Regions from separate parts of the Psychrobacter sp. ANT_H3 genome, predicted to be linked through region 2. Evidence: predicted binding sites of a transcription regulator. Region 2 holds the regulator's gene; the other holds the start of a gene.
The links. Region 2 encodes PhoB, which activates phosphate uptake and scavenging genes when phosphate is short. Its sites were predicted from a motif close to TGTCATNAANCTGTCATAA; they were not measured.
Positions count from the first base shown of each region.

Region 1: PG901_RS08290 (inorganic phosphate transporter) is a predicted target of PhoB. The motif match lies at 14,816-14,834, and genes of this name have one in related genera.

Region 1 is NZ_JAQISM010000015.1:15,017-31,499, forward strand. It holds gene PG901_RS08230 (DEAD/DEAH box helicase) at 1-200, opposite strand, end outside; gene PG901_RS08235 (site-specific DNA-methyltransferase) at 204-1,742, opposite strand; gene PG901_RS08240 (5'-methylthioadenosine/S-adenosylhomocysteine nucleosidase family protein) at 2,126-3,430, shown strand; gene PG901_RS08245 (GTPase-associated system all-helical protein GASH) at 3,448-4,578, shown strand; gene PG901_RS08250 (TRAFAC clade GTPase domain-containing protein) at 4,581-5,558, shown strand; gene PG901_RS08255 (hypothetical protein) at 5,551-6,396, shown strand; gene PG901_RS08260 (GAP1-N1 domain-containing protein) at 6,389-8,827, shown strand; tRNA gene PG901_RS08265 (tRNA-Asp) at 9,159-9,235, opposite strand; tRNA gene PG901_RS08270 (tRNA-Val) at 9,290-9,365, opposite strand; gene PG901_RS08275 (glutathione peroxidase) at 9,687-10,172, opposite strand; gene msrB (peptide-methionine (R)-S-oxide reductase MsrB) at 10,325-10,750, opposite strand; gene PG901_RS08285 (aminotransferase class I/II-fold pyridoxal phosphate-dependent enzyme) at 11,292-12,950, shown strand; gene PG901_RS08290 (inorganic phosphate transporter) at 13,176-14,783, opposite strand; gene PG901_RS08295 (hypothetical protein) at 15,103-15,249, shown strand; gene PG901_RS08300 (ATPase) at 15,475-16,483, opposite strand, start outside.
Region 2 is NZ_JAQISM010000001.1:350,801-367,283, reverse strand. It holds gene PG901_RS01440 (ferric reductase-like protein) at 1-653, shown strand, start outside; gene PG901_RS01435 (VIT1/CCC1 transporter family protein) at 734-1,432, shown strand; gene PG901_RS01430 (hypothetical protein) at 2,144-2,647, opposite strand; gene PG901_RS01425 (hypothetical protein) at 2,664-3,194, opposite strand; gene PG901_RS01420 (M14 family metallopeptidase) at 3,486-4,625, opposite strand; gene otsB (trehalose-phosphatase) at 4,961-5,869, shown strand; gene PG901_RS01410 (alpha,alpha-trehalose-phosphate synthase (UDP-forming)) at 5,866-7,494, shown strand; gene PG901_RS01405 (acyl-CoA dehydrogenase family protein) at 7,514-8,662, shown strand; gene PG901_RS01400 (PIG-L deacetylase family protein) at 8,650-9,471, shown strand; gene PG901_RS01395 (class I SAM-dependent DNA methyltransferase) at 9,554-10,228, shown strand; gene PG901_RS01390 (glycosyltransferase) at 10,272-10,985, shown strand; gene phoR (phosphate regulon sensor histidine kinase PhoR) at 11,029-12,099, opposite strand; gene phoB (phosphate regulon transcriptional regulator PhoB) at 12,337-13,035, opposite strand; gene pstS (phosphate ABC transporter substrate-binding protein PstS) at 13,555-14,712, shown strand; gene pstC (phosphate ABC transporter permease subunit PstC) at 15,024-15,974, shown strand; gene pstA (phosphate ABC transporter permease PstA) at 16,077-16,483, shown strand, end outside.

The sequences.
Region 1 (16,483 bases), on a different contig from region 2:
TTGCCGCCACCTGTCGGAATACGAATACAGACATAAGGTGTATCATCGAAAGAGTAAGCACGATAAGGGGTTTCTACAAAATTGTTGTCTTGTAGTGTCTGCTGAAATGCTGTGTCAATATCGCCATCCATACGGCAACGCTGAAAAAAAATCGTAAGCGCATCAAGTGCGCCTTGCTGATAGCTCTTTAATTCAAACATCGCTTATCTTCCTTTCACATCGTATGGTATTTGCTTAAATATAATATTTTCACTCTTCAATCGAGCTTCTCCCATACATCTCCTCTCACCATAGATGACTTTTTTACCATTTTCTGGATCTTCAGGGTGAGGCGGCAGTATTGACAGCACTTTCGATGTGAGTACGTTGCCGCCGTCAGGACGTTTATCACCTAAAATACCGTTATAAAGTAGGTAGTAAGCGACGCCATTGTGCACGCCAAGTAGTGGTGATTTAGCTGACTGTTGTAGCGCTTGTCTGGTGTCGCCATACCAAATGTGGGAAGCCAGCGCATCAAAGCTGATACCTTCTCTTAAAGAGCCATTTTCATTAAAGATGACTTCACCTAAGCGATAAAACTTAAAGCCACTACCACCTATCCAGTTGACGTCTTCTGAAATACCACCTTGCTCACCATCAACTACTTTTTTTAGTCTGTATACACATTGGTTTTCTGCGTGCTCTCCAAGTTCTACACCTATAAACTTACGATTCATCTTCAAAGCTACAGCAGCCGTTGTTCCAGACCCTAAAAACGAATCTAATACTAGATCTCCTTCTTTTGTAGCTAGATGAAGAATTCTTTGTATTAGTCTTTCTGGCTTGGGTGTAATAAATAGCTCATCTTCTAGACCTTCAAAGACGGCTCTAACTTCATTTTTAGACTCAGCATTGTGACCTGCTTCGTCATAGAACCAAATAGTAGATGGCACCACACCTCCTTCAATTTCTGACAAGAAGCGTTTTTGTGCTGGAACATTATCGCCTTTCTTTCCCCACCAAATTCTATTGTCTTGTTCCAAAGCTTTAAATGATTCCTCAGAAATGCGCCAGTACGATCCTTTTGGTGGGCCATCGATAACTCTTCCAGAAGGAGACTTAATTTCATACAGACCTCTACTATAAAAATTTCTAGCTTGGATTGGTGTAGCTTTCCAAGGACCTCTAGGGTCGTTATCATAGTTTTTATAAGCTTTATTCTGTTTCTCAGTTCTTGGTAAAGAGTTAATAAGCCATTTATCTTTAGATTTAGCATACACGAGACAATGATCATGCATTTCAGAAAAATATTTTGCTGAGTTTTTGATTGTGTATACTTTCTGCCAAATACAATTTGATATGAAGTTTTTGCGTCCAAATATTTCATCTAGAATAACTTTGGCATAATGTGATTCATTATCATCAAGTGTAATCCAAATTGAGCCATCTTCAGATAACAGTTGATGCAAAAGCTCTAAGCGTGGATAGATCATCGACAGCCATTTGCTGTGCTCTAAATTATCGTCATAGTGTTCAAAGGCACTTTTGGTGTTATATGGTGGGTCAATAAAGATGCACTTTACCTTTCCTGAATGCGTAGGAATGAGTGCTTTCAATGCATCAAGGTTATCGCCTTGAATTAGCATATTGTCAGTATCTGACTCGCCATACGATAATTCTGGCACTAGCTCTACCAAACGATACGGACAGTCACGCGCTGTAGTCAACGCTTGCTCTTTATTCAACCAATTCAATATAGGCATATCGCCTCACTTCCTTCTTTATTTTCAGCTGTAAATGGCTGGCATGTTTAGTGCTTAATATTCTGAGTGGTAATTTATCATATAACCCGTTTGCTCTCACCAGATATCGACCTGTAATATGATATCTTAGGCAGAGCTACTTTAAGCTATTGTTGGATATTTTTCAGGGCTGATTTGAGTCGTTGCGACATTGTTTGTCGTATGCAAATGCTCTGTACCTATCAATTTTTGTGGGGTGTTGGTATATTTCATAAATATTAATATTTGATTGTTATGACAATTGCTGTCAAATCGCCTTCTCATGTTAATGCGGACAAACACACTATAGTATTTTAAAGTAGTGTTAAACTACAAAGATTTAAAAATTAGAATTAGGATAAAAAATGTACTCAACCCCCTCTAGTACCGATATTTTGATAATGTGTGCATTAAAAGATGAATATGACCAACTCATTGAAGTAAATAATGAAATATCTAAAAACTGGCAAGAATTTAATGTCAGTGATAGAAACGCTTCTAAAGCTGAATTTGTAACCGATTCGGGCACTACTATTACTATAGTTGCAACATGGGTAGCATCTATGGGAAGAGAGAGTGTACAAGCTGTTGTTGGACACTTAATAAGTGAGTTAAACCCTAAATGTCTTGCTATGAGTGGCATATGTGCTGGCAGAAGAGGTAAAACTCAACTTGGAGATGTTATTTTTGCAGATCGTCTATGGTCTTATGATGCTGGCAAGCGGGTTGTCGAGAATGGTATCGAAGTCTTTCAAGGCGATATGTTGCAATACAAACTAAGTGAAACAATAGTTCAAAATATGCAACGTACAAGTACGTTGTATAAAAATCAGGGTATGGCATGGATGGAACTAAAGCCTCAGTATTCTTTAGAAACGCAAGAAAGCTGGGTATTGAGTCAATTAATAGATAATAAGAAACCAACTGAACAAGATGATTTTGATGAAAAGTGTCCAGATTGGAGCGATGTTATCTTGAGACTTAGAAAAAGAGGTTATATCGAGAAACCAGTTAAGTTAACCGAAGCGGGTATAGAGCATATTCAAGATTTATTATTACTCAACCCGAAAGGACTACCAGCAGAACCAGATTTTTCTGTCCATGTTGCTCCTATCGCAACAGGAGCAACTGTTACTGAAGATGAACAAATATTTAATAATTTATCAAGTTATATGAGAAAAGTGCTAGGACTAGACATGGAAGGAAGTGGGTTAGCTGCATCAGCTGATAGCTACGATATACCATTTATATTTGCAAAAGGAGTGTCAGATTTTGCAGATCCTTATAAAGATGATCGTTACCGTACTTTTGCAGCACGTGCTTCAGCTGAGTTGCTTATTCTCTTATTAAGGAATAGTGAGTCTTTATTTAATCGTAAAGAAGATAAGTTACCAGAAATTGAAAGCGATAATATGGACAGTGATGACATAGTGCGTCTGCTTGCAGAGTTGTATCCAGACTTTGACGAAACTCAAGTCTTATGGGAAAGAGCAGGAGGTAAGCTGAGTGATTTAGAAAATAAGTCACGCCCATATACCCGCTGGCATACCATATGGAAAAAAGTAAACCAAGGCTCAGAGGTAACACCGAAAGCGCTTTTACAAATCATTCAAAAAGATAACCCTCAACACATAGCTATAAAATCTTTATTAAACGCTTATCACTCATAAAATTTGGAGTAAAGTAAATGTCAAAAGTATTGGATGGAGTCAATAGTTTAGGTTTAATTGAAAAGCTAGATGGCGATGATAGGCGTTTTGAGAATATGGTTGAGGCAACTACCTTATTAGTAAAAAGATTGAAAGAAGATGAGCCATTGCTTATCGCATTTGTATTAACCAGTATAAACCAAACGCCTAATAGCGATGATATAGCAATAAAAATTGCAGATGAATATTTTACAGAAGTATGGAAGTCAGCAAGATCAATCTACATAGACACCCCGTTCTTACTTTATCGCTCTATGCTTTTAGATGCTTGTCAACAAGTAGCATTAGATAATCAAAGGTACGCTTATATACTGTGGAATACAATTGCTGATATGCTACCTTTTAAAAAGCTCGCAGAAGAAAAGGAAGTCTTTGAAAGTGTATTTTCACAATGGTCTAAAGAAAGCGAAGAATATTCAAGTTTAAATCTTCTAGAGAATGGAAAAGGGCATAAAATACCATTTCCAAGAAAGCTTCCTACATTTGAACTAAGCACTGAGCTTGAAGACATCCATGACGTTAAAACCATGTACACCAAATTATCTGAAGATTTTATAACCCGAGAGAGCCAGTATCAAAGCCAGTATCAAAAATTTGAACAGTATAGAGAAGCTATAAATGAAAACATTAGGTCTAATGAAAATTTAAAGTTAGACACTATTTGGTGGAGTAAGGCTTTATACTCTCCTTCCTTGAATCAAAGCTATAGAGAGTTTGAAGTTAAAATTGCCTTAATCTTTATGATCATTGACTTATTGTCTCTCATAGAAAATGCGCCACCAGCAAGCGTATCTTATTTACTCTTTGAAACGATTGCAGACTTGCCTAATATAGATATTGAAGAAAAATTTTCTTTAGAAGAAATATGGGAGTTTTATTCACAAAATAAAGATAGTGTCCCGAAAGAGGTTATCGGGCAACTAACAATTGGTTATAAAGACAATTGGTCACTGAAGGACTTCGTTAGTTACGCTTTTTCTGATGATTCTTTCGATACAAATACCGCTATATCTAAACTGAATATCTCCAAAGATACGGAAATTAGTCTTCCTAAATTGGCTCAAGCTATTTTTCGAGAACAATCTGCTGAACGTCAGGTAAGGACATAAACATGAGCGATAGTGAGATAGTCGTAAGTGGTGTTTGTTCTAGAGAGGGAGAAGATTGCTATGTCGGCGACGGAGGAACTTGTGCTGAAGGTAAAGATCATCCTACTGAATGTGACTGCTTTAAAGTTGAATTGGAAGAAAATACGAAAAGTTCTGAGTTAAAACAATATGGCATCTGGTGGTCAGGTAATAACTTAGGAATACAAGACTTAAGTAGAATTCAAGCACGAGGTGAAAGTCGTCTTATTGGTGTTTTCGGTTCACATGACACTGGAAAAACTACATTGCTACTGATTGCTTATTTAAATAATATACGTAGAGGACTGGAATTAACATATAAATTTGCCGGTTCTAAAAGCTTGGTAGCATGGGAGAATCTATCGTCTTACTTAAGATTGGACACAACTAAATCTACTTTCCCGCCTCACACTTCTCGACAGTCAGACAGAGTTCCAGGATTACTACATTTGTCATTAAGAGATAGTGAAAGCAATTTAATCGACTTGTTGCTTACTGATGCGCCTGGCGAATGGTTTACTACATGGTCATTAAACTCAAAAGATCCGAATGCAGGCGGCGCTCCATGGATGGCTACGAACTCAGACATGTTTATCATAACAGCTGATTGCAATAAACTGGCAGGAGAAAATAGAGGCAAGGCGCGAAAAGAGTTACTTATGTTACTTGAGCGACTCGCTCCGTTTACCACAGACAAACCTACATTCTTAATTTGGACTAAGTCCGATGAGTTAGAAGAGAAACCTATACCAGAACCAATCAAATCAGCCATCGTCGCTAAACTTAGTAGAAATATTCCTCATGCTAGACAATATGAAGTAACTATAAAAAATCCAGATTCAGTTACCAATCTTTTAAATGATTTATTATTAGACTATGAGTCATCTAGACAACCAATGATTGTTTCCGAACCTCTTGTGAACAACTCATCATTTATGTGCTACCGAGGAAGTTATGCCTAAGAAAAATATACTGGTTATTGGTCGAGCAAGCAGTGGTAAAACACACTTTGCAGGACAACTTTATGGTCGTCTTAGAGAGCCTGAAAGCTCACTAAAAATAAATGGAACGCCGGAAAACCTAGAGATGCTTGGCGAAGTTTTTGAAGCACTGAGCGAAGGTAAAGCTTCTGCTCATACTGTAACTGAGACTTGGGATAGCCTAAAATTACCATTGATAGATGAAAATAGTAAAGAGTTTGATATAAATTGGCCTGAATACGCGGGTGAACAGTGGGATACTATTTTTTCTACACGTTCATTGAATGAAAGATGGAGAAATAAATTAGATGATAGTAATAAATGGCTTATCATAATTAGGGTGGAAAACGAACCTACATTCCCAGATTTTCTTGAAAAATTATCTAATAACGAAAAACCAGAAAAAAATCATGAATCACCTAACTCTATAGGTTGGGACGCAAATGCTTACTGGGTAGAAAAGTTACAAATTCTATTGCAATTATCGAAAATACCAATTGCTAATAAAATAGAAAGCCCTAAGGTGGCCGTTTTGCTTTCTTGTTACGATGAGGTAAATACTGAAAATGCTACTCCGAATGATATTTTAGAGCAACGACTACCAATGTTAGCCTCGTATTTGGTCTCTAACTGGGACAAAGATAAATTAAGTATATGGGGGCTTTCGGCATTAGGAAAGGAATTAACAAAAATATCAAAAGATGAAGGTTTCATTAATGAGGGTCCAGAGACTCAAGGCTGGATTATATCGCCAGATGAAACTATTGATCATAAGAATTCTGACCTAACTTTACCCATCAAATGGTTACTTAATGACTGACCTTAATCTAAACTCTCTCATTTATGCTACCTACGGTGCTAAAGATAATAGGCATCAACTTATCCATACTACTAATCCCGAAGTACAGCTTCCAAGTCAACTGCTATCCATTACGGACAAACCAGCGGGTTATTTGCCAGCAAATGTAGTCTGGTATCCAGTTTTCGGATGCGCAGTCTATGATAACTATTGGTGCTTATGGTGTACTTATTCTGATTATGAAGCTTCCAGAGGGGGAATGGTGATCAGTAAGGTTGCTTTATTACCTGTCAATCAAGCGATAAAAGTAAATGATTTGACAGATATTTTGATATCAATAATGAGTTCTGACAAATTACCAGAAATGACGGATGAACAGTTAAAAAATGTATTTAACTCATTAGTATTAGCAACTCACCCTGTCCTAATCCTAGAAGATTTAGCTTCTTTCGCTACTATTATTAATGAGCTTTGGAAAGGTTTATGGCCAGAAGCAAGAAAAAGACTAGTGTGTAACGTTAAATGGGGTCCTTCTCAGACCATGGCTGGCGATAATGAATTCAATGTTGTCGCATCTATAGCATCCAATAAGCTTCGATGGAATGAATCCTATACTGCTATTAGTGCTGACGACAATAACAATGAGGTTATGAGTAATAGAGCGGTAAAATTTCTTTTAGACCATCAGGATACTATTCTTGAAAATTTCTTAGAGAACACCTTATTAGCCATAGAAAAACCTCCATTACAAAGGCTAAGAAAGTTATCAAGAACTGTGGAGTTGATAGAAAATTTTAACATAGAACCTTCAGTATCTCTTGCAATTAATCTTATTAGAAATAGCTTATCATATGAAGATACCGAAGGTGAGTTAGATATATATGTAAACAAAGCACTCATATACCTTGCAGAGAATCTAGCAAGTTTAAGCTTTACGGAAGTAGAAAAAATACAAAATATAGTATTTAAAAAGAATCACAACTATAACTTACTATGTCTTTCGTTAGAGAGTTATATCGAAAATAAATTTACTTTATTGAAAGATGAAGATAAGAATAGGTTGATAGTCGATGCTATAAATAAAGCGGATAAATGGTGGTATAAAGCATTAAAAAAAGGTGTTGCTAAGGGGATTGATACATTATCACCTAACTGGCTTCAACAGGCTAAACAACTCATATTAAGTAAAGATTTGTCTTCTATAGCGAATGACGTTATTTCAGACTCAAAAGATATTGAAAAAGGTATTTTAGAATTAACTCTTGAAAATGAGCCTAACGATAAAGGTATCAAGAGACTGAAAGAGTTTGCTAGGTCAAAAAACTGGTCAAAACTATATGCTTGGTGCTTATTTAAATTAGAGCAACCTATAATGGCTCTGAATAAAGTCTTAGATTTTGAGCATCCTGAGGTAGTTGGCTTTGATTACTTGGCTGAGTTATATAGTGAAAATGAATTATTAAATACTTTTAGAGTCATCAATGACACGAGGTTGATTTCGAATATTGAAAATACAAATGCATTTGTAGAAAAATTATTACCTTATTTAGAACTAGATAAAGAGTTTGATAGATATCTGCTTTCACAAGGTTATCGCAATGAGTTACTAGTGCCTTCTAAAATCATCAATAATACTGGAATAGACTTTATTTTACGTAATGCTACCAGTGGTAATGAGACATACGGACTGATTGGACTACTAGCAGAGAAAGGCTTCGAAGAAGATCTTGCTAAGCGAGCACTATTGCAGTTAAACGAAAGTTTTATTTGGGATAAATTAAGTAAATCCGATACAGAGGTACTGATAAACACGATAAGTCATTACGTCATTGAAAATGGCATCAGTAGCGTAACTGATAAAACCATTCAAGAAAATATAAAGGAGAAGTTCCTAAAATCAGAAATAGCGCCCAAGGTAATGGATTTATTAATAGGATGGAGTTTTCATGTGAATGAGTCTGAAGTAATTAATATTTTAGGTCAATATACTGACAACAACTGGAGACAGTATGGTAAAAATTTAGGAGAGTTTATAAACTCAAATAAATGGATATTAATAACTAAAGCTTTGTATACATTATATGGAAATAAGCAAATTGTTAATAATGCTCTGAAATATTGCTACAGTCTGTTACCAAAAAAACAAAAGTGGGCCTATTTATTTAAGTCTAAGATGAAACTTGATGAATTGCCAGATGATTATCTTATCAGTAGATTAGTTGACGAAGCCAGTTCCTTATATGGTTCAGAAGAATTAGAATTGCTGTGGGAGAAAGCAGGTGGCAAACTCAAAGATTTAAACTCCAATGGAAACCTTGGCAAACAATGGACTAAAGCGATTAAAAAAGCAAAAAAAGGTAACATAGAAGGAGGCGTACTTACTTTAATTGATATCATGCTAGAGAGGTATCCACATAATACTGAATTAAATGAGTTGAAGACCTTTTTTTAAGCAAAAGTTATATGAGTTGTTTTATCGAATTATAGTTTCTATCATTGGAGTGATAGAAGCTCCTGTATTTCTCAACTTTGGTCACAAAATGGTCACCGTTTGGTCACCGAGCACTTGGTCACCGATTTTCAAAATGTAAAGTACATGCACGCAGACTTATAGAGAATACATTATTAAAGAGTAGATTACTTCTTAGGGATTAATAAAGACAGAATAACCAACCCTTACGGATAAAGGCTTTAAGGAGAAATCCAGACACAAAAAACCCCAAACAATCTAATGTTTGAGGCGAAACTTGCTTAAACTTAACAGTTTAAATTCGTTTTAAATATGGCGCAGCGGACGGGACTCGAACCCGCGACCCCCGGCGTGACAGGCCGGTATTCTAACCAACTGAACTACCGCTGCTTAGGTCGTTTTTAGCATCTTGTCCTTATCAATAGGACGCACTCGCTAAAAGAGTGGTGGGTGATGACGGATTCGAACCGCCGACATTCTGCGTGTAAGGCAGACGCTCTACCAACTGAGCTAATCACCCTGAGAAGCATATCAAAAAGCAGTGCTTTTTAGCTTCGCAAAAGAAAATCATTTAAATAAGATTTTCTAAAGCTTTTATTAACTATAGTTGTCACGCTATGGTTAATTTTGAAACGTCTTAATGAGCGTTTCCGACAGCAACTTGCTTTATCAATAAAGCCCCTTGCTGTGGGTGTGTATTATATAGATTTACACATGGCTGTCAAACAGTATTTGCCCTTTTCTTAACTATTTTTGCTGAATTTATTAATTTTACAGGCAAGCCTCTGTTTTCATTGGTTTTATATTTTATACAAAACCAATGATTTTTTCAGCTTATCGGCTATTTCCCTGCTAGCGCTTGCTCAATATCGGATTTAAGCGCTTCAGGCTTGGTGGTTGGCGCATAACGGTCAATGACTTGCCCATCTAACCCAATTAAGAACTTAGTAAAGTTCCATTTGATACCGTCTGTCAGCAGCCCGCCCTTTTGATTTTTTAGCCATGCAAAAATCGGATGGGCCTCATCGCCATTGACATCAACCTTAGCCATCATCGGAAAGCTGACACCATAGTTCTTTTGGCAAAACGCACCAATCTCATCGTTAGTGCCGGGGTCTTGAGCGCCGAACTGGTTACAAGGGAAACCAATCACGACCAAGCCTTGGTCTTTATATTGTTGATACAACGCCTCTAACCCTTCAAATTGCGGGGTAAAGCCACATTTACTGGCGGTATTGACGATTAATAGCACCTTACCTTTATAATCAGCAAAGGCTTGCGAGGTGCCGTCCATGCGCTCAGCGGTAAAATCGTAAATAGTGCTCATCATTCATCCTTAAATTGATTGTCTTATTGTTTTCAGGTTGATAAGAAATTTGCAGGCTTATAAGAAAAAAGGAAGCACCACGTACTTCCTTCTTATCAGTCTAACTTTGGCTAAAATACTAATTTTAGCCAAACTACGAGCTATATTGACATTTATTCTTCAGTTTTATCCAAATCGATAGATAACGAGTTGATACAGTAGCGCATGCCAGTGGTCTCACGAGGTCCATCAGGGAATACGTGACCCAAATGCGCGCCGCAATTGCTGCACGTGACTTCCGTACGGCGCATGCCTAGCGAATCATCGACGTGTTCATCAATGGCGCCATTATCGATACCTTGATCGAAGCTTGGCCAGCCGCAACCGGCATCAAACTTACTATCCGACTCAAACAAGCTGGCACCGCAGCCTTTACAGCGGTAGATACCTTTATCATTGACGTCGTTATAAACGCCAGTAAATGGACGCTCTGTGCCCTTCTCACGCATCACATGATACTCATCGGCACTCAGGCGCTCTTTCCAGTCCGCTTCGGTCAACTGGCTGATTTCTTCTTTGCTTAATTGATTGTCTTGCATCGTTTATCCTTATGGAATATTTGGATGAAATGAGTGGCTATCTCGTTTGTTGTTTGTCATTTTCTCGCAAAACGTTATCGCTCTTTTTATAAAAACGATAGCCTTTATCTGCTGCTTACCAGCTGACTATTCAAGGTAGTTATTATAAAGGTGCGCAACTTGCCAGCTGAGAGCTTAAAGTCTTGGGAAAATTATTTAGATAGAGAAGTAAAATATAACAAATTATCTTGCCGCCTAAATGAGTAAAGTTGTAATTTTATTGAGCCCGTATGTCGTACGCTTGATTATTTTCGCTTCATTAGTGTTGGCTTAATAAGCACTGGTTTAATAACTTCTTATTTCACTCACCATTTAGCACCAAATTTGTTTAAAAAAAGGATTTGAAGAGTCATTTAACTTATAAATGCAAGTTATTCTTGCATTACCTTATAACTTCGAAATTAATTTTACGGATATTCACCTTGATACTTGCATTCAAAGTTCATTTGCAATAATATCTTGCATTAGGTTTGATTGTCTTTAATAAAAGGGTCACATAACAATGGCTGATAGCGAATTTTCTCAAGCTCCTCAAAGTACGCAAGCCGAACGATTGGTACAACTGCGCCGCGATAAAGGCATGACTGCCGAGCAATTGGCGCAAGCGATGACCGCAGCAGGCGCAAAGGTCAGTCGCGGTGCTATCTCTAACTGGGAGCGCGGCACCAATGGCATCGTATCATCGAAGCTGCCGACCTTAGCGCGTATCTTAGGCTGTAGCGAAGGGTACCTTTTGCGTGGTGAACTGCAAAGTGCAGCTAATAGCGATATAGACATCGATAGTAATATTGCTAGCGACGCAGATTTAACTCAAAGCATAAATGCTCATAATAAAAATGCAGCCTCTAGCAAGCAAGTTAGCAACGCTCAACCAATGACAAATCAAGCAGCACCACATTCACAAAACAACCCTATGAGTGGGCACTCTATGAACACAATAAAAAAATCCGATAAATTACAAAACGTTTGTTACGATATTCGCGGTCCTCTGCTGCAGACGGCTAATAAAATGGAAGCCGAAGGTAAGCGCATTTTAAAGCTTAATATTGGTAACCCTGCCCCGTTCGGTCTTGAAGCACCGCATGAGATTTTGCGTGATGTGGCGATGAATCTGCCAGAAGCGACGGGATATTCAGACTCGCAAGGGATTTTTGCGGCCCGTAAAGCGGTCTTGCAATATTATCAATCAAAAGGCCTGCTATCTGCTGTCGATGTGCGTGATGTGTATTTGGGTAATGGCGTCTCTGAGCTGATTGTCATGACCATGCAGGCGCTCATGAACGATGGCGATGAAGTCCTGGTGCCAATGCCTGATTACCCGCTTTGGACGGCAGCCGCCAACTTAGCAGGCGGTACAGCCGTGCATTATCGCTGTAATGAAGACGACAATTGGCATCCTGATATCGAAGACATCAAATCTAAAATCACTTCTAAAACCAAAGGCATCGTGGTTATTAACCCCAATAACCCAACGGGTGCACTGTATAGCGATGAATTGCTGCTGCAGATTATCGAGGTGGCAAAAGAGCACGATTTAATCATCATGGCCGATGAGATTTATGACCGTATTCTCTATGATGATATGGAACATACACCGATGAGCACCTTGACCGATGATGTGCTTGTGCTGTCTTACAACGGTTTATCAAAGTCGCATCGTATCGCAGGTTTCCGCGCTGGTTGGATGATGGTTTCTGGTAAAAAACACCACGCTGCTGACTTTATTGAAGGTTTGGATATGCTGGCGTCTATGCGCCTATGTTCAAACGTTCAAGGGCAATATGCCATTCAAACCGCGATGGGCGGTTATCAAAGCATGAAGGATTTGACCTCTAAAAAAGGCCGTCTCTATAAGCAGCGCGAAATGGCGGTTTCGCGCTTAAACGCCATTAAAGGTATTTCTTGTACCATGCCGCAAGGGGCGTTTTATTGCTTTCCAAAGATGGATCCTGCCGTCTACCCTATCGAAGATGATATGGCGTTTATGATGGATTTATTGGTGGAAGAAAACGTCTTACTGGTACAAGGCACTGGCTTTAACTGGGATGCACCCGACCATTTCCGCTTGGTGTTTTTGCCCAACCTGCACGATTTAGAAGATGCCATGGATCGCTTAGACCGCTTCTTTGCCAAAAAACGTAAACAGTTTGGCACCGAATAGAACTTAATTTTATTAAATTAATTCTCATTTTAATATAAAAAAACGCTTATCGGCACGATGCTGATAAGCGTTTTTTATGCTGTTAGATAAAGTAGTAAAATCTCACCGTTAAAATCTTGTTAAAAACTCATACGGCTTTAATCTAAAAAACCACCTTAAGAATACTTCTTTAAGAACAATACTCTAAAAACATGGCTTTAAAAGTGTCATTTAAAAAACTTTGTCTTAAAAAATATTACTTAAGAAAATATAGCTGATAGCTGACATTGAAGCGGCGGCAGGAAGGGTAATTATCCATGCCAAACCGATAGGCTTCATCAGCGCCCAGTTGGTGTCTCTATTGACGATACCGATGCCAAGTACCGCACCAACTAAGGTATGCGTACTCGATACCGGCAGCCCCATGGTCGAAGCGCCCATTACCACAGCAGCAGCAGCCAATTCCGCTGAGAAGCCAGAAGCCGGATGCATTTTTGCCAGATTGGTACCAACGGTTTGAATCACTTCTTTACCGATAAACCAAAGACCAACGATTAGCGCCACACCAAAGGTTAACATAACTGCAGGTGGTACTGCCGCTTCGGTCGCTATGCTATTGGTACGGATAACGTCCATAATCGCGGCAAAAGGACCGACGGCGTTGGCGATATCGTTTGAGCCGTGACTAAAGGCAAAGGCTGATGCGGTAAAGACTTGCATCCAGCTAAACATAATAAACGTCGCTTTGGTCAAATCTTCCTTATGCTTACCGCGGATACTCTTGGTATAGATATAGGTCGCAAGCCAAACTAGCGCTGCAATCATGCCCATGATTAAAAAGCCTTGCAGCGTTGTCATGCCATTATTGACATTCTTTAAGCCTTTAAAGATGACCAAAGAGGCCATGACCGCGCCGCCAGCAGCCGCAATAATAGGTACCCATTGCTTTAATGCTTTTAGCGTATCGAGGTTGCTGCGCTCGTTTTCAATTTCATAAAGCTGTTTGTAATAATCGGTTTCTAAATCTTCAACGTCGCAATCATCATCTTTATAGATTTCCTGATCACGTAACATCGCTGAGGTATAAGCCAGTTGTTCTGATTCGGTCAGACCATCCAGATACTCTTTGTGATTTTGCTTTAAGGTTTTTTTATCGCCCTTTAGCGTCGCAATGTGCGCTTCTGTTCTATCATTATACTCAATGATATTTTTCTTAATCTGGCCATATAACAGGTAGGAGAAGACGCCGCCGAGTAATGGTGATATGACCCAAGAGATAGCAATCGTTCCAATCGTGCCCCAATTCACCGTAGATAACGCCATTTCGGTGCCACCTAACGAGATACCTAATACAATGGAGCTACCAACCACGCCGCCGATAATGGCGTGAGTGGTTGAAACGGGCAGACCTTTTTTGGTCGCAAATAACAACCAAAATGCAGCAGCGATAAGCGCTGAGAGCATGACATAAATAAACTGGTTGGGCGTGACCGATAGACCATCGAGATCGACAATACCGCTTCGGATGGTATCGGTAACTTCACCGCCTGCCAACACCGCGCCCGACACTTCAAATATCGCTGCGATACCCAAGGCTTGCGGAATGGTCAACGTCCCCGCACCCACTGAGGTACCAAAGGAGTTGGCGACGTCATTACCACCGATATTGAATGCCATAAACACACCAAAAGCCGTCGCTACGATAAATAGCGTCGTCTGCTGATGCATGGTGTAATCTAGACCCCACCATAAAAAGTAAGCGGTCATCGCAATCAGTAAAATGGCAAAAAATAGATTGATTCTCATAGAACCGACTGCTTTGGTTGGTCCTGTAGAACTGCTGCTAATACCCATACGTTGATACGTCCTGCGTAAGCTGATTGAAATTATATGTGATTGATGACATTGCGGCGCTATGAACGGTGTTGTTTTCACCACCCAATATTATGATAGCGTGTGCGCAACGTGTTTTTGAAATACTGTTTTTTGAAATACTGTTTTTTGAACTTGTTTGTTGAAATACTGTTTTAAACCACGGCTTTAAACCACCGCTTTGAAAATTGGTTTGAATAACTAGCCTGCAATACCTTATTGATCCATCACTCAGACGATCTCGTCTGTTTACCATTATTTTCTACTCATACCTAGCACTAATATCTAGCTTAGTTTGCCTATGATAAAAATATCAGGTAAAAAAACCATCACACAAAATGCCATAAAGCCGCAAGTAGTATTGCCAAATCATCCGATTACAGCAGCTTGCGGCTTAGGTTTTTATAGTGATAGCGTTGGTTATGACAAATATATGAGTAATGATTAAAGCATTTATATGATAAATACAGTATCCGACTGCTGAGCTATTTTGTAGAAAGCAGAGTTTATAATGTGCCTATTATATTAAATATAGACACAGAATGCATGATGATATTGCGAGATTTGTAACTGTGAATGTAAGCGCGATAAAACTTGTCAATTTAGTGAAAATTTGTTGTTATATTTTATAATTTGGCTGAGCCAAAATATAATCAATTCTCAAACCTTTTAATCAGTTATCAGGCAGTGCTAAAGATAGCTGCTCAATGGCATGGTCTAATACATCTAGGCGCGCTTGCCGCTTTTCATTGGTGGCGATGACACACCAAGGGGCGTCCTCTGTATTTGTACGTGCCAGCATATCAGCTGCCGATTGCACATAATCTGCCCAGTTATCACGATTACGCCAATCATCATCGGTCAATTTAAATTGCTTATGCGGGGTCTCTTCGCGCGCCTCAAAGCGCTTAAGCTGCTCTTTCTTATCGATGGCAAGCCAGTATTTGATAACTATCGTGCCAGCCGCTACCAAATCCGCCTCAAAGCGATTGATTTCATCATAAGCGCGCTGCCATTCTTCATCGGTCGCAAAACCCTCAATACGTTCGACCAATACGCGCCCATACCAAGTACGGTCAAAGATAGCGATACGGCTGATACGATCGATCTGCTCATTGGGCAGTTTGGTCCAAAATCGCCATAGATAAGGGTGTTGTAATTCATACAGCATCGGTGCGCCAATATTATAAATCTGATACTCGCGTGGGTCGAGCGGCGCAACCAGTCTTTTAATAGCGCCACCCTTGCCAGCCGCATCCATACCTTCAAAGGCAAAGATCACATGCCGACCCTTACGCGCACGTAGCAGCTCAGCAAGGCGCGCTTGTTTATCGGCAAGCGCTTCATGGTACTCAGACTTATCTATCTCGATATCATCGATATTTATCAAAGCTTTAGGGACTTTTACTGGCTCGAATTTTTTAACATTTTCTAGCTGTTCGCTTTCCTCTATACGACTGCTTGCTAACGCTGTTTGCATCGCTTGCAACACTTGATGACAAAAATGCATGGCTGCTTGTGATTTGTCATCACCATCGATAATAATCCAATCTCCCTGCTGGCGTAATAGCGCCGTTGCCACCTCATTAAAAGTTTCGACGACCTTTTTGTTTTTCCAATCAATTTGATATAAAAATTCTGGATCAGCCTTGTCGTCATTTAGCCGCGCCTGCAAGGTTTCG
Region 2 (16,483 bases):
TAGTTAAATTAACTAAGAAAGTCTTTCAGGCGCTATGGACAGTATTTATTTTAAGTGCTGGCATAGTCGGCGGCGTTTATGCCTTTTCGTTGTGGGGAGAAAGCCTATCGCAAATCCTTATGACCACAGACAAGCACTTTTGGTATCTGTCGCGCGCAAGTGGTGTGATTGCCTATGCTTTATTTTGGTTGGCAGTTGTTTTTGGTTTGTTGCTCAGTACGCGCCTATGTCGGTATTTTAATGCGGCAAAAGTATTTGCATTACATCAATATTTAAGCTTGCTCGCCGTAGGTTTTGCTACTTTTCATGCGGTTATTCTATTGGCTGATAACTATATGAATCTGAATATTTGGCAGGTATTATTACCGCTTGGGTTTCAGACTGACCGTATCGGTGTCGCATTAGGACAATTGGGATTTTGGTTTCTATTCATCAGCGCGTTTAGCTTCTACCTTAAAAAATACATGGGTCAATCAGCATGGCGATGGTTGCATTTTTTAACCTTTTTAGCTTATATGGGCATTAGCATCCATGTGTTTATGGTGGGCTCTGATAGCCGACTGCTAGCGCTATTATTGTTTTATGCCGGTAGTCAGACAGTGGTCTTTGTACTGATTGCCTATCGTTTATATGCGTTAAGGCAAGTTAGCTAATCTCTGAGCAATTTACAGGGTAAACTGTAATACTATATCCTTGGTTTATTATTTTTGCTTAGTTATTTTTGAGGTTATTTATGTCCCTTTCTATTCATGATGAAGTGCATTTAAGCAACCGTAGCCAGTGGCTCAGAGCAGCCGTTCTCGGTGCAAATGATGGATTGATTTCTACCGCCAGTTTATTGGTTGGTATTGCTGCGGCAAACGCCAATAGCCAGACTTTACTACTGACGGGGCTTGCGTCATTGACTGCGGGTGCTTTATCAATGGCGGCGGGTGAGTATATTTCCGTGTCATCACAGGCAGATACTGAAAAAGCGGACTTGGCAAAAGAGCATCATGAGTTAACACATAACTCTGAGCGCGAGCTTCTTGAGCTGACAAGAATTTATGAGCAGCGTGGACTTGAGCAAGACTTAGCCCATCAAGTTGCCGTGGCTTTGACTGAGCACGATGCCCTAGAAGCCCATGCGCGTGATGAGATTGGTTTGACTGACATAAGTACCGCCAAGCCACTTCAAGCCTCTATTGCCTCTGCCCTATCATTCATAGTAGGCGCCATCGTTCCTGTTATGGGTATTCTGCTATTGCCAGCAGAGACATTAGTATGGTCGTTGGCCTCGTTGACTGTCGTAGGCTTAATTTTACTTGGTGTGGTATCTGCACGCTTGGGCGGTGCCCCTATCATTCCTGCTACTGCTCGGGTAGTAATATGGGGTGTACTAGCTATGCTGGCAACTTCGTTTATCGGCGGGTTGTTTGGTGTCGCGGTTTAACTTCTGTCTTCTTTACTATAACCTCTCTTATACAAGCAAAGAGAGGTTCCCTAGTGAGGACTTGAAGGCTCGGCTGTGTAGAGCTGACATCAATGGTCTTAATTATTTAGGCGGTCACAGTGTACTCGGTAGTGTACTTATCGAGATGAAATGCACCCAAGCTAAATCTCTACGCCAAGCTTGGATTGATAATAGTTTAAAAAACTTTCTCCATGGTATAGGCTCTTCCATATTTATAATGGACTAAAAATCAATCATAAAAGGATCTTAAGAAGTGACAGATTTTATTAGGGAGGTGGCGATTGGAATGTTTTTGTCTTGGCATATAAAGGACCACCCGTTTTGGACGAGTTTTTTAAAAGGATACTATGTTGGATTTGTCGTATTTATATTATTAACCTTAGTACGCATATTTAAAGACGAGGCTATCTTAGAGACGCTTAAACGAGATATCGTGATATTTCTTATATTAGGCACTATCGTTTCATCAGTACTAATAGTTTTTACTTTCATTAACAAGTATTGGCATCCAACTCAAAGGTGAATATACCCCAAGCCTAATGTAACCACCTAGTAAGAGCTAAAAATGTAGTGGCATAACAAACCCCTACAGTGCACAAGAAGTATGTATTGGTGAGGCTAATCGTTAAGCTTCATAAGTCCTAAATTCCTGTCGATTGAGCTAATTTACATTAAATCGTGATCGGTGCGCTATACAGGCATCGATCTGGCAGATATAACTTCAACGTATATAGGCTGAGCATATAATTCAAGGCTATTGATATCATGCACTACTTCACCGTTCCTACTCTTGTGAAAAGTAAAAGTTGCAAACCTCCTAACCTCATCATCTTGAAAACCTATTGTTATATTAACTCTCTCTAAAGGAAAGTCTATAAGCCATTTTTTCTTGAATTTGTTAGAAAATATGATGGACTGGATGAACGGGTCTTGGTCTGTAAAATCTTCTATATGAAACCTATTAGTAGAAACTTCATAACCCGAAAAATCAGTAAATTGTCTTTCAATCTTATGTTTTTCAATTGAACAGCGAGCATAGCTTGAAGGGAATATTTTTTCTAGAAAAACGCAGTCACCTATCGGTAAAAACCCTTCTTTTAAGATAAGGTCTAACTCCTTATCTAATTTGCCTTCTCGTATTTCACTTTCATTAATATCTAAAAACTCTTTCATCAGTAGATTGGTGTAAATCATAGCTTTGTCCTAAATGTCATATTAATCCAGTGCTGGCTTTAATTTTCTCTATTTCAGATAAAGATAATTGAGTCATAGCTATGATACATAACTCTTTACTATTATTAAAACCTACTACTAATCTATCATTTATAATATACGACTCCACTTTGCAATAACTAATTGAAAATCTTACAGATATATAGTTATTTCCTAAATCGAGATAAAGATCTGAATCAAGAGTATCTATAAAATAGCTATCTAAGCACTTATTTGATTTTGTAATATCAAAAATTACAATACCTTTAGTCAGTGCATAGTCAGGAATTTTAAAAGAACTATTAAGTCTCTTAATATTTTCTCTTTTAATCACTGTCAAGGTACAACTGCTCATTACACCCTCTTCCGCATTAACTCCAATTTCGAGCAATGACCTTTTTCCATCACCGTATCTAAAATATGATTTTTGAAAGTTTGGCTTGCCGATATTTATATCAAAGGGAATATAGTCATCAAATTCGATGGAAACTATTTTATTATCATTGCTAATACTTTTGAACTTTAACAATTTATTCTCCTATTTATATAGAGCATACCCCAACTGAACCATTTATTTCACCCTTCACACCTATTAACAGACCACTTAAAACAGACTGGTATAATGGAACCACTTATATCACGACAATAAGTAGAGACTTGTGCCATTTGTATCTCCCTCCCAATCCTTTAAATTTATAGATAATAGACCTCTTACAAAAGCCCCATTCTATTGATTTCTAATAACAGAGTTTCAAAGACTGGCGACGACTTATGCAGGAGATCTAATAAAATATATGATTTAAATATGACACATCAATAATTAACGCAAATCATCAACGACCGCCAGCATTGCAACCAACGAGGCTTCACCTAGCTTAATTGAACGCTCTGGTGACCAGCCTGTATCTGCATCAGGTACATTATCATTATCTTTAAACGGCATCTCTAAGGTATTGGCCAGACAATCAAACCGTTCCGCTACCCAGTGGGTGGCGATGGTCATATTCGCGGTGCCCGGCGCATCGATGTCATAGCCAAACTCAGACTGAAAATCAGCACTGGCGAGCTTTAATACGTCTGAAAACTTATCACGTAAACGCGCAAGACGGTCGTTATAACTTGGTGTGCCTTGCGAGCCGGCTAAGAACACATAAGGCAGCGCTTCATCACCGTGCACATCATAAAATAAGTCCACACCCGTTGCTTCCATCTTATTAATGACATGGAACACCTCAGGGCTTTTCTCTAAGCTTGGATTCAACCATTCACGGTTTAAATTCGTTCCGACAGCATTAGTACGTAGATGTCCGCGCACACTGCCATCAGGGTTCATATTTGGCACAATATAGACGTTCGCCTTTTCTAATAACAGCTTAGCAGTGGCGTTATCACTATCTAGTAAGCTATATAACAATCCTTCAACCAGCCACTCAGCCATCGTCTCACCCGGATGCTGGCGCGCCGTAATCCAAATATTGCGTTTGCTCTTATCACTACTGCTATCACCATCAGCAATTTTCACCAAGGTTAAGTCGCGCTTATCAAGCGTTTCGCCTAAATGCTCTACACTCACTAATGGGTGCATTTGTACGGCTGCCAATAAGTCTTGATGACGCTCATAACTGTAAGGAGCAAAATACGCAATTTGAATGGTGTCGCACTCAAGCTCTGCCACTATGGTTAATTTGCCGTCTTTATAAGAGGTTGGCAGACGGAACCAGTACTCCCGATCATAGGAAGCAACCGCTTGGTAATTCTCCCAGCCCTCAAGGTATGACGCCGCCCCTGCATTGACAATATTGAGCACATATTGCTCGCCAATCTCACCTGATAGACGAAAGTTAAACCACTGGAAAAACTCTTCACCAACGTCTGGACGAATCGCTAATTGGATATCTTTTTTATCTTCTAGACTAATAACGTCAATATTACCTGCGTCAAAATTTGCAGTGATATGCATAATCTTTCCTTAATGGTTTTTTGTAAATTTAAAGACTTATGTTAAAAAAACTTATACTAAACTCAATAGGTTGTCCATCATAGTGTAACGGAGTTTATGGCACACTCGTGATCAAGTTTGGTTGCTTATTATAGCGCTTGTTCCTTTATTATTAGCTTGATTCTTGGTTTGATTCTTGGATTGCTTATAACTAGAAACTAAGAGAACACTGCAAACCCGCACATTCTCGAACATCAAACACATATTAGCTTGTAGTAGACAGTCTATTTCAATAATTCGTGCGCCTTAGAGCAAAATCTGCTGCTCTATTACCAAAGATAAATAAAGGAATATATGTGACTTCAGGAAGAAGCGCCAGCGTGCATAGCGCACCTATATACATCTCACCCAAGCACTTTGCCGATTACTTATCGCCTCAGCAAGGCTATTGCCTATTTTTGGATATAGATGGCACGCTTGCAGATTTTACCTTGAATCCAAAAGACAGCTTCATTCCTACTACCACCCTAACACTTTTAGAAAAAATACAAAGTCATGGCGTCAACATCGCAATTGTCACCGGACGCAGTCTAGCTGAAGCAAGGCAAATGCTGTCTCCTATAAAGCTGCCGATTGCCGCAACGCATGGATTAGAAATGGCATTTGATGGTATCAGCGCCAGCCTTACACAAATTGACCTCACCGAACTGACCGCCATTAAGCAGGCTATTCGTCAATCTTGTACGCCTTACGATGATTTGTCGATAGAAGATAAACCTTATTCTATTGCCCTACATTATCGGCAAAATCCTGTGTTAGCCGATGTGGCTTATAGCATTATGTCAACGGCGTCAAAAAATCATGCTGATTGGTTATTAAAACAGGGCAAATACGTGTGGGAGATAGCGCCCAAAGAGGCCGATAAAGGCACTGCAATTTTAACCTTATTAAAACAAATGCAGACCAATGATACTCTTTGCCCTATTTTTATCGGTGATGATATAACCGATGAAGCAGGGTTTATTGCCGTACAAAGCAGCAAGCGATTCATAGAAAAAAGCCATTTAATCAAAGGCATGGGTATCAGGGTAGGTAACGAGTACCAGCAGCCAACGTGCGCCCATTATTATGTCAATAACATTCATGAAGTAACAGTTTTACTTGAGCGCTTTTTAACTTTTTGTCAAAAACGCAGCACGCTATTGTCTAACCTAACTAATTCCAATGTTCAGATAGTCAGCAAACATTCGAGGCAACTGATATGAGCCGTTTAATCGTCTTATCTAACCGAGTAAAGATGCCCGATAATAATCCTATGGCAGGCGGGCTGGCAGTAGCGCTGCAAGATATATTAACGGGCAGTTCAGTCATCTGGATGGGTTGGAATGGTGACATTATTGATAGCTCTGATGCCGGTGAAATCAATAGCTTTAGCAATTATAAACAAGCTGCTTTAGCAAGTTCTTGTATGCAAGGAACGCATACCGAAACTACTTATATGACCACCGCCCTCACCACCCGACAATATCAGCATTTTTACTGCGGATTTGCCAATAACGTGCTGTGGCCAATGCTGCATGAGCAACCTAAGTTAATTAGCCAAGCACCAGAGGACTATGCCGGCTATCAAGATGTAAATCGCCTGTTTGCTCAACAATTAAAGAGCATTATTCAGCCTGACGATGTGATTTGGGTGCATGATTATCATTTTTTAAGTGTGGCTTATCATTGTAAGAAACTTGGAATAAAAAATCGTATTGGCTTTTTTTTACATATTCCGTTTGCGCCATTAGCCTTTTGGCGACAGCTTGCTCAAAGCTGTGAGCTGATTAAACAGCTTGCGCATTATGATGTGCTTGGCACCCAAACTCAGCAAGATAAAGCCCATTGTCTTGCGGTTTTGCAACATTATTTAAAAGATAGCGTTTTAGAAGACAACGTTTTAGAAGATAGTCTGGCAAAAAACAGTCTTTTAGATTTTTTACCCATCAACGTTTTATATTCCAAACAGTCTGTTACTAGAGCGCATACTGCATCTGGTACGCAATTGAAACTTCATTTAGAGTTAAAACCCCAGCATGCTTTAACAATTAATGCCTATCCTATCGGCGTCAATGTCACAAAGATTCAGCAGCAGGTTAGCCATGTATTCCCGCCTTTATCCTTATCATCTACACAGTACACTCAACGGAACGATACCGTAAAGCCCATTTCACAGCGTATTATTGCGGTTGATAGGATTGATTATTCCAAAGGTTTATTAGAGCGTTTTTCGGGCTATCGCGACTTTTTACAGCAATATCCAGCCTATCAAAATCGGCTGCAATTATTACAAATCGCCTGCCCTAGCCGTTTAGATTTACCGACTTATCAGCGACTTTATAAGGAAGTTAAACAAGCGGTTTATAACGTTAATCAACAATTTTCGCCTAATACAGATTCTTGGCAAGCAATTAATTATAGCGAAGAAGTATTAAGCCATGAGACCGTGATGACGGCATTTTGCCAAAGTGATCTCGGTTGGGTAAATTCGCTGCAAGACGGTATGAATCTGGTCGCCAAAGAATATATTGCTGCCCAAAATCCTGATAATCCTGGGGTGTTGATGCTATCACGTTATGCCGGAGCCGCCGAGCAAATGCAAGCAGCGGTCATTATCGATCCGTATCAGCCAAAAAGTATCATAGAGGGTTTGAATACTGCCTTAACGATGCCACTAGGAGAGCGAAAATCCCGCTATCAGATGTTATTGCAAGGATTGCAGCAAGATAACTTACATGCTTGGCAGCAAAGCTTTTTAGACGACCTATATTTAGATAACTTATATGATAATAAAAAACATCAAACAGACAGCGATTCCTCAGAAGCCGTCCAAATGTCTGGCTCATAAAAATAACTAGGAGACCCTTATGCTCGCGCTCGAGGCAAAAAACCCTTTACTGTCAGACATAAAATCTGCCATAGAAAATATCATATTTACTGGCAATCAAGCCAATGGCAGTATGGTTAGCACAAACATTATTTCTATAACCGATAAGCTGCGCCATGAGATATTAAAAATCTTAGTGAGCTATAGCGATAAAATTCCTCATCCTGCCAGCGGCACTGAAGGCAATAAAGAAAACAAATCCCGAACCAATTCACGTACTTTGATTCGTTGGCAAATTTTGGCTTATGTGGCCAGTATAGATTTAACGATTGCAAAATGGTTTGAATCGCATTTAGATGCCCTAAGCATTTTACATGAACTGGGCTATGAGCAAGCAACACAAGGATTATGGGCAATTTGGGCAGCAGAGGGTCATCCTCTGAGCTATCAGCAAGACAAAGTCCACGGCAGCAAAGCTTGGTGTTCGGGGGCAAATATCGTTGACCATTGTCTAATGACCTATCGCGATAAGGATGGTCAGGCGCAATTGCTTATGGTGGATATGCAGCAAGATGGCATTAAGATTGATAATAGTGCATGGCAAGCAGTCGGCATGCAGGCTACTGATACGGCAACCATACATTTCGATGAGGTAGTAGCCAGTAACGTTGGCGCGGCAAATGCGTATCTAGAACGCGTGGGATTTTGGCATGGTGCGGCTGGCGTCGCTGCTTGCTGGTATGGCGCGGCGACTTGTCTCGCCAGTTATTTAATCAGCGCTTATCAGCAAAAGCCAAACGATTATAAAGCCATGTATTTGGGACGAATTGGCACGGCACTGGCTGTCACTGAGCAATACTTTCATCATATTGCTGAGTTAATAGATAATGAACCAACACAAAGTCATGAGCTTGCCATCCGCCAATTAAGGTCAAACGTTGAGCAAGTAGCGCGCGAGGTTATAGAGGTCGTCGGGCAAGCATTGGGCGCCGCGCCCTTTTGTAATAACCCTCATTTCGCCAGATTATCAGCCGATTTGAGCGTATTTATTCGCCAAAGTCATGGCGCTTTTGATTTACAGAAAATCGGTGAGCTGTCTAGTATGTTATCCAGTGAATCCGCTAGCACACTGACTAACGACGACACCAGTGACTTTATAAATAGGCAGGAAAATATATGGCAACTGTAATTCCTAGTAAGCCAGCACCTATAAAAAATAACCATCCGATTGTTGGCGACCGCGTTATTGAAGGTGATGGCACCAGTTGCGACGCTTGGCAAAATTGGTCAGGACTGCAAAGCATGCTGCGCTTAAATGTAGCGACAACCTTTCCAGCGCATCAGCGGGTTTGTATTTTCGCGCCGCATCCTGATGATGAGGTTTTGGGCTGCGGTGGGTTGCTACAACATTTAGCCAATAATGGTAATCCAATCCTACTGGTCCATGTAACCAATGGCACGCAAAGCCATCCTGACTCGCAGATTTATCCTCCAAAAGCGCTTGATATTATCCGTCCACAAGAAAGTATCGCAGCGTTAGAGGCGTTGGATATATCTCATCAAGTCAAGGTTATTTCTATGCATCTAACCGATGGTGATGTATTTGCTGAGCAGGCACAGTTTCACCAAAAATTAGCAGCCATTATTCAGCCTGATGATATTTTGGTAACGCCGTTTGTACACGACGGGCATCCTGACCACGAGGCGACAGGGCAAGTGGTCGCTGCATTTGCTAAGCAGCACCGTTTAGCCTGTTATCAAGTGTTAATTTGGGCGTGGCATTGGGCAAAGCCTGCTGACAGCCGTATTCCTTGGAGCTGTGCTTTCAAAGTAGATTTAACGCCCGAGCAATTGCAGCGCAAAATCCAAGCCATTCATTGCTTTACCAGCCAAATTACCGTTGATGAAAGTACAGGCAATCCGCCCATTTTATCGGCTCAAACCATTGCCAGAATTAGCCAACCATGGGAGGTTTATTTATATGAGCCAACACTATAAATCAACGCCACCAATGGATTTTGGAAAACCCTCAATGGCTTGTAAAAATGAGACGACTGACAGCTCCCATACTGATACGCAAATGCAAGCTGTCAACTATGCAGAAACCTATTTTGATGCCTTATATAGTGGCAATAGCGACCCTTGGCAGTATCAGACACGCTGGTACGAAAAGCGTAAACGCGATATGTGTCTAGCTGTGTTGCCACAAGCACAATATGAAAACGCCATTGAATTAGGCTGTGGAAACGGCGTATTTAGTGAGTTACTTGCCAGCCGTTGTCAGGCCTTATTAAGTATGGACGGTAATAAACAGGCGGTGCAGCTTGCTAAGCAACATTTGGCAGAGTCCGCGCATGTAAATGTCATACAAGGAGTCATTCCTGACGAATTACCGACTGCTCAGCCAATCTTTGATTTAATTATTATTAGTGAAATTTTATATTATTTATCGCCCAATGATATTGAGACAGTTATTACTTGGATTAAACAAAACCTTGCTGTGGGTGGCACATTGCTATGCTGTCATTGGCGTTATGCCATTGAAGGCTTTGTGATGACGGGTGAAACCGTACATCAACGTTTATGCCAAGCGTTTAATAAAGGAAGTAATGAGCTAGAACCTAAGCAGGGACAGCACATCGATACTAAAAATTCAACCTTTACCCATCAAAGTAAAATTATCGATAGCGATTTCTTATTAGACGTTTGGCAATACTCTCCCGAATCAGTCGCCATGCAAGAGAACTTGGCATAAGAGGATATGACACTCAGCAAAACAAGGCGGATATATGGATGATATGAAAATTGGCATTGTCATTCCTGCTCATAACGAAGCGATGACTATTACTAAGTGCTTAGCATCGGTGCAAACTGCCATTGAGCAGCTGCCCTCTACCATTACCGCGACTGTGCTTGTCGTGCTTGACAGCTGTCGCGATGATACGCTTGAATTGGTTAAAAGTGTTCAATTAGAAAGTGCTCAAGCTAAAAATACTAAAATCGAAAATGCTGACGTGAATTATCTATGCTGTGATTACCAATGCGTGGGACAAGTACGGGATTTAGGCATTCGTCATGCTATCGCAGCTGGCGCGACATGGCTTGCCTGTACAGACGCTGATTCAGTCGTCACCCCAGATTGGCTGATACAGCAAATCACCCATATCAAAGACCAGCCTACCGATATGATATGCGGCGTAGTAAGTGTTGATAGCTGGGCACATTTGACGCCGCAAACGCGCAAAGATTATATGGCTCATTATCAAGATAAGATGGGACATCGTCATATTCATGGGGCAAATTTAAGTTTTAGCGCTGAGTCTTATCTTGCCGTTGGCGGTTTTGCGCCATTAGGGTGTCATGAAGATGTCGATTTGGTAAAAAGGTTTGAGAGTACAGGCTATGCCATCACCTGGAGCAATCGCGTTCGAGTTATTACTAGCAGCCGTTTGCAAGCTCGAGCAACAGAAGGTTTTGCCGCGTTTTTAGCCAATTTAGAAACTAATCATTGACAGTCATGTTTAAAAATCCTGCTAACGGCTACGAGTTTAGCAGTTAGCCTATAGGAGCAGAGCGAATATGAGTGGCGGGGAAAACGGCGCTAAATGTCGAGCCTTTACCTTCTGACGATTCAATTTGTAAGGTCGTATCATATTGATATAACACATGCTTCACAATCGCCAGCCCTAGCCCTGTGCCGCCTGTCGCACGACTGCGCCCGCTATCCACTCGGTAAAAACGCTCGGTCAATCTTGCAACATGCTCCGGCGCAATCCCAATACCATCATCACTGACGGCAAACCGACAGCCTTCTGCGGTCCTCGCCCAACTGATGACGATATTACCTGCTTTTGGCGTGTATTTAATCGCATTAATCACCAAATTGGATAACGCACTGTTCAAATACATCTCCGAGCCATAAAGACCATCATAGGTATCTATCTGTAAATGCAGCGTATGGCCATATTCTTGGTTATAAGCCTGCGCGTCATCATAGACATGGGTGAGCAGCTTGGTCATATCAATATAATGCAGCTCATGTGTCTCTTCGATTTCAATCCGAGACAGCAGCAGCAAGTCATTGACCACTCTATTCATGCGCGCAGTCTGCTGCGTCATTAACTCAAACCCGCGTCGCCATTGCCGCGGCATATCTTCCTGATCTGAGAAATTCTCCAGATAGCCCATCAGTACAGTCAATGGCGTTCGTAACTCATGCGAGACATTTGCCACAAAGTCGCGGCGCATTTGCTCTAAGTGTTGTAAGCGGGTCACATCATAAATAATCAGCAGCTTTTCATCGCCAAAAGGCGTGAGCTCACATTTAAGATAACGGTTAGGGTCTTGCCATGACTTCATATGTACACCATCATTGGGTGTCACCATACTCTGATAGTATTGCCGAAACTCAGGGACATTAATAAAGTCAAAAATACTTTTGCCATGATCCGCTGTCTGCAACAATAATAAATCTTCGGCAGCCTGATTCCACCACTCCAAACCATCATCGTCATTTAGCAAGATAACCGCATCTCGCAGTGCGCGTAAGGCACTTCTGATTTTTTTCAGCTGGTCGGTGGAGTATTGCTCGATGTCCTGTTGCTCAATGTCCCTTGGCGTTATCATGTTTTTCTCTCTTCTTTATTATCAGTATGATGCTTAGCACTTATTCTTAGAACTGACTATTCTTAGCACTGACTATTCTTAGCACTGACTATTCTCAGTACTTATGCTTCTTAGTTCTTATTATTCTAAATATTTATGACTCTGAGCACTGAATGTTCTTATCACTGTTTCCTTGCCTTATAAACTACCTTGTAAGCTGCCTTGTAAATAATGGGCTATTTTTCAAAATCGATAGCGTTATTCAACCAGACTCGAAAACCGATAACCGGTACCGCGAACCGTTTGAATCAAGGCACTACAATCATAAGGCTGTAGTAATTTTCGTAAACGCCGGATGTGTACATCAATCGTGCGATCTTCGATATAGACATTGCCGCCCCAGACCTGATCTAACAGCTGGGTGCGCGTATAAGCACGCTCGGGGTGACTCATAAAAAACGCCAGCAAGCGATATTCTGTCGGCCCGATATCAATGACTGTATTATCCGCGGTGATACGCTGACTTTTGGGATCGAGACTAAGCTTGCCTATTTCGATTGGCTTATCGCTACTAAGCGCACGACTACGGCGTAATACCGCTTTGATTCTGGAGATTAATTCACGCGTTGAAAAGGGTTTGGTCATATAGTCATCAGCGCCCGCATCAAGCCCATGAACCTTGCTATCCTCTTCACTTTTGGCGGTCAGCATAATCACCGGTATCTCAGCCAGCATCTCATCGCTTTTAAGCATGCGGCAAAAATCAATACCACTTTTATCACCCGGCAACATCCAATCTAGCAAAATCAACGCCGGTCTATGATCCACCACTTGCTGATGCGCCTCTGCGACGTCAGCCGCTTGTAAACTCTCAAAGCCCGCCATCTCTAGCGTCATTACCACCATCTCACGAATTGCAGGTTCATCTTCGACAATCAAAATCTGCTCATTGCGCATACCATCGCCTCATTATTGAAAGACAAAAAATTGGAAAACAAAAATACTAAGCCCTTATCAACGCCTGCCCATTAAACGGCTTAATTATGACAGTTTGATGACACAGTGACTCGCTACGTTAAATGCTGTGCCTTAAACACTGCACCTCACCTCAAACACTGTACTTTCAGCCCTATACTTTAAACGCTGTGCTTTGAACGCTTAGCCTTAAACCCTTACGCCCCAAAAAAACCAACGGCTCATCATAACGAATTTTGCGCTAGATAGCAGCTGCAATCCCCTTAAACGACTGCTTTATTAGGCTGGGTTTTTAATTGACCGACTTTTTTCATAAAAATGTCTTATTTCATCAAACTGTCATATTTGCTCGGCACAATGTGCTCATTGACCACCGAGCGTCTTTGCAGCAAAACCTTGCTAACCAAACATCGTTAGCAATACATTACTAAAAACCTGGGCAGCGACATTGTTATTCATAAATGCCCCATACTTAAATCTGATTACTTTTTAGGAGAAATAATGCGTTATTCATTAATGGCTTTAGCAGTCGCGAGTACCTTTACCTTAGCTGCTTGTAATCAAACCCCCAATAGTAATGAAAGCAATGAGCCGGCTACTTCGGCGCAATCAACCACCGCCTCTACCGACAGCGCAAACGTTCAGTCGACAGACAATGTATCGATGAATGTGTCGATGAATATCACCGGCGCAGGCGCCTCTTTCCCGCAGCCTATCTATGCTAAATGGTCAGATGCCTACAATAAAGCAACAGGCGGTCAAGTGAACTATCAGTCGATTGGTTCATCGGGTGGTATCAAACAAATCGTCGCAAAAACCGTTGATTTCGGCGCCTCTGATGCGCCAATGACGCCAGCTGAATTAAACGAAGCCGGTCTGATTCAATTCCCAACTGTTATCGGCGGCGTGGTACCTATCGTCAATATCGATGGCGTTGCACCTGGTCAATTAAAGCTCGATGGAAAAATGCTCGCTGACATCTATCTTGGCAAAATCAGCAACTGGAATGACCCTGCCATCGCAGCCATGAACCCTGATTTAACCCTTCCTGACGCTGCCATTACCACAGTATTCCGCTCAGATGGTTCGGGCACAACCTTTAACTTTACTGATTATTTAGCCAAAGTGTCAAACGACTGGAAAGACAGTGTTGGCGTCGATAAAACCGTGAAATGGCCAACCTCAGCAACCGGTGCGGGCGGTAAAGGTAACGAAGGCGTTTCAAGCTATGTGACGCGTATGAAAAACTCTATCGGCTACGTTGAATATGCCTATGCTAAGCAAAATGGCATGTCACACGTTGCCCTAAAAAATGCCGCCGGCAACGTCGTGCAACCGTCTGCGCAAACATTCGCCGCCGCTGGTGACATCGATTGGTCAAAGCAAGAAGGCTTTTATAAAGTCATCACCAACTCTGAGACCGACCAAGCATGGCCTATCGCTGCTGCGACCTTTATCTTAGTCCACAAACAGCCGCAAGATGCTAAGCAAGTGGCAGGCGTCCTTAACTTCTTTGATTGGGCTTATGCTCAGGGCGATGATGATGCGATGAGCCTCGATTACGTGCCTTTTTCAGATACGGCCGTAGCTTTATTTAAAGCAAAATGGAACGAGGTGGTCGACAGCGAAGGTAAGCCTGTCTATACCTCAGCACAGTAGCTCGAGGCTTATTAATTCAAAGCTTATTAATTCAAAGCTTATTAATTCGAGGCTTATTAATTCGAAAAGAAGCAAGTCGAGAATCAGCTAACTAATGCCATCAAGCAAATACTGAAAAGCGTGTTTGCTTGGTGACGTCTTAGCCGTAATGAGCTTAATGGCTGGTCGTTAGATGACACAGTTTATTACGGTAAGACGCTAAAGCTAAAACCCCTAAGGTTTTTTACAATCAAGCTTTCACACTAGCAAGCGTTAACACCATTCATCATTAACATAATGAAAAGTTAGAGCGATAAACAACAGAGGCTTTTATGGCAGACCTAAAATCCCAACTGGCAAAACAAAAACGCTTTGACGCGGTTTTTGTTAATGCCACCAAAGCATTTGCAATTTTGGTGCTCTTGTCGCTTGGCGGCATCATGCTGTCATTGATTGTCGGCGCATGGCCAAGTATCACTGAGTTTGGCTTGGGATTTTATACCAGCAATAACTGGGATACGGTGAACGATCAATACGGTGCACTTGCCCCCATTTACGGAACAGTGGTCACCTCGCTCATCGCTATCTGTATCGCCGTACCAGTCAGCTTTGGGATTGCTATCTTTTTAACGGAACTTTGTCCCAATTTTTTGAAAAAGCCATTGGGTATTGCTATCGAGCTGCTGGCAGGCATTCCTTCTATCATCTACGGCATGTGGGGCTTGTTTGTCTTTGCGCCGTTTTTTGGTGATCAAATTCAGCCTTGGTTTATTGAAAATATTGGCCCCCTACCTATTATTGGCAAGGTTTTTACCGGTGCGCCGATGGGACTGGGTATGTTTACCGCCTCATTAATACTGGCAATTATGATTATTCCCTTTATCGCCGCCACCATGCGCGATGTTTTCTCTGTGGTGCCAGACCTGCTAAAAGAATCGGCATACGGCATGGGCGCCACCACCTGGGAGGTCATGTTCAAAATTATCTTACCTTATACCAAAGCAGGTGTGGTTGGTGGCGTGATTTTGGGACTTGGTCGAGCGCTTGGCGAGACGATGGCTGTTACCTTTTTGATTGGTAATGCTTTCAATATCAGCCCAAGCCTATTTACCTCTGGGGTGACTATTACCTCAGCGCTGGCCAACGAGTTTGCCGAAGCGTCAAGTGAGCTGCACTTAGCGTCATTATTACATTTAGGGTTAATCCTATTTGTCATTACCTTTATCGTTCTATCAATATCTAAACTCATGCTCATGCGTATTGACCAAAAAGCAGGTAATTAAACACCCTATTTTAAAAGCTAACAAAGCAAATCAAAACAAGCCTAAACAAACTAAAACACGTCATTTGCAGCCATTATTTGACCTAAGAAGGACAAACACTTCATGACTTTAGCACCAGTCACTACGCAGCCAAGCCAGCCTTCTGTACGCTTTGAAGACCGCTACAACAAGCGTCTTTATAACAAGCGCCGTTTTATCAATAGATTGGGACTTGGGTTTGCCTTATCAGCGATTATATTTGGTTTGTTTTGGCTCATTTGGATTTTGATTACGCTGTTTGTTGAAGGCTTTCAAGGTCTCATCGAGATGCCTGTCTTTATGGCAGATACCCCGCCACCGATGGGCGAAGGCGGTCTACGCAATGCCATTGTTGGCTCAGTGATGTTGGCTTTTTCGGGCTTGGCGATTGGTGCCCCAATCGGCATGATGGCTGGCATTTATTTAGCGGAATTTTCACATGGCAGTATGCTGGGTAAAGTCACCCGATTTTTAAACGATATTTTATTGTC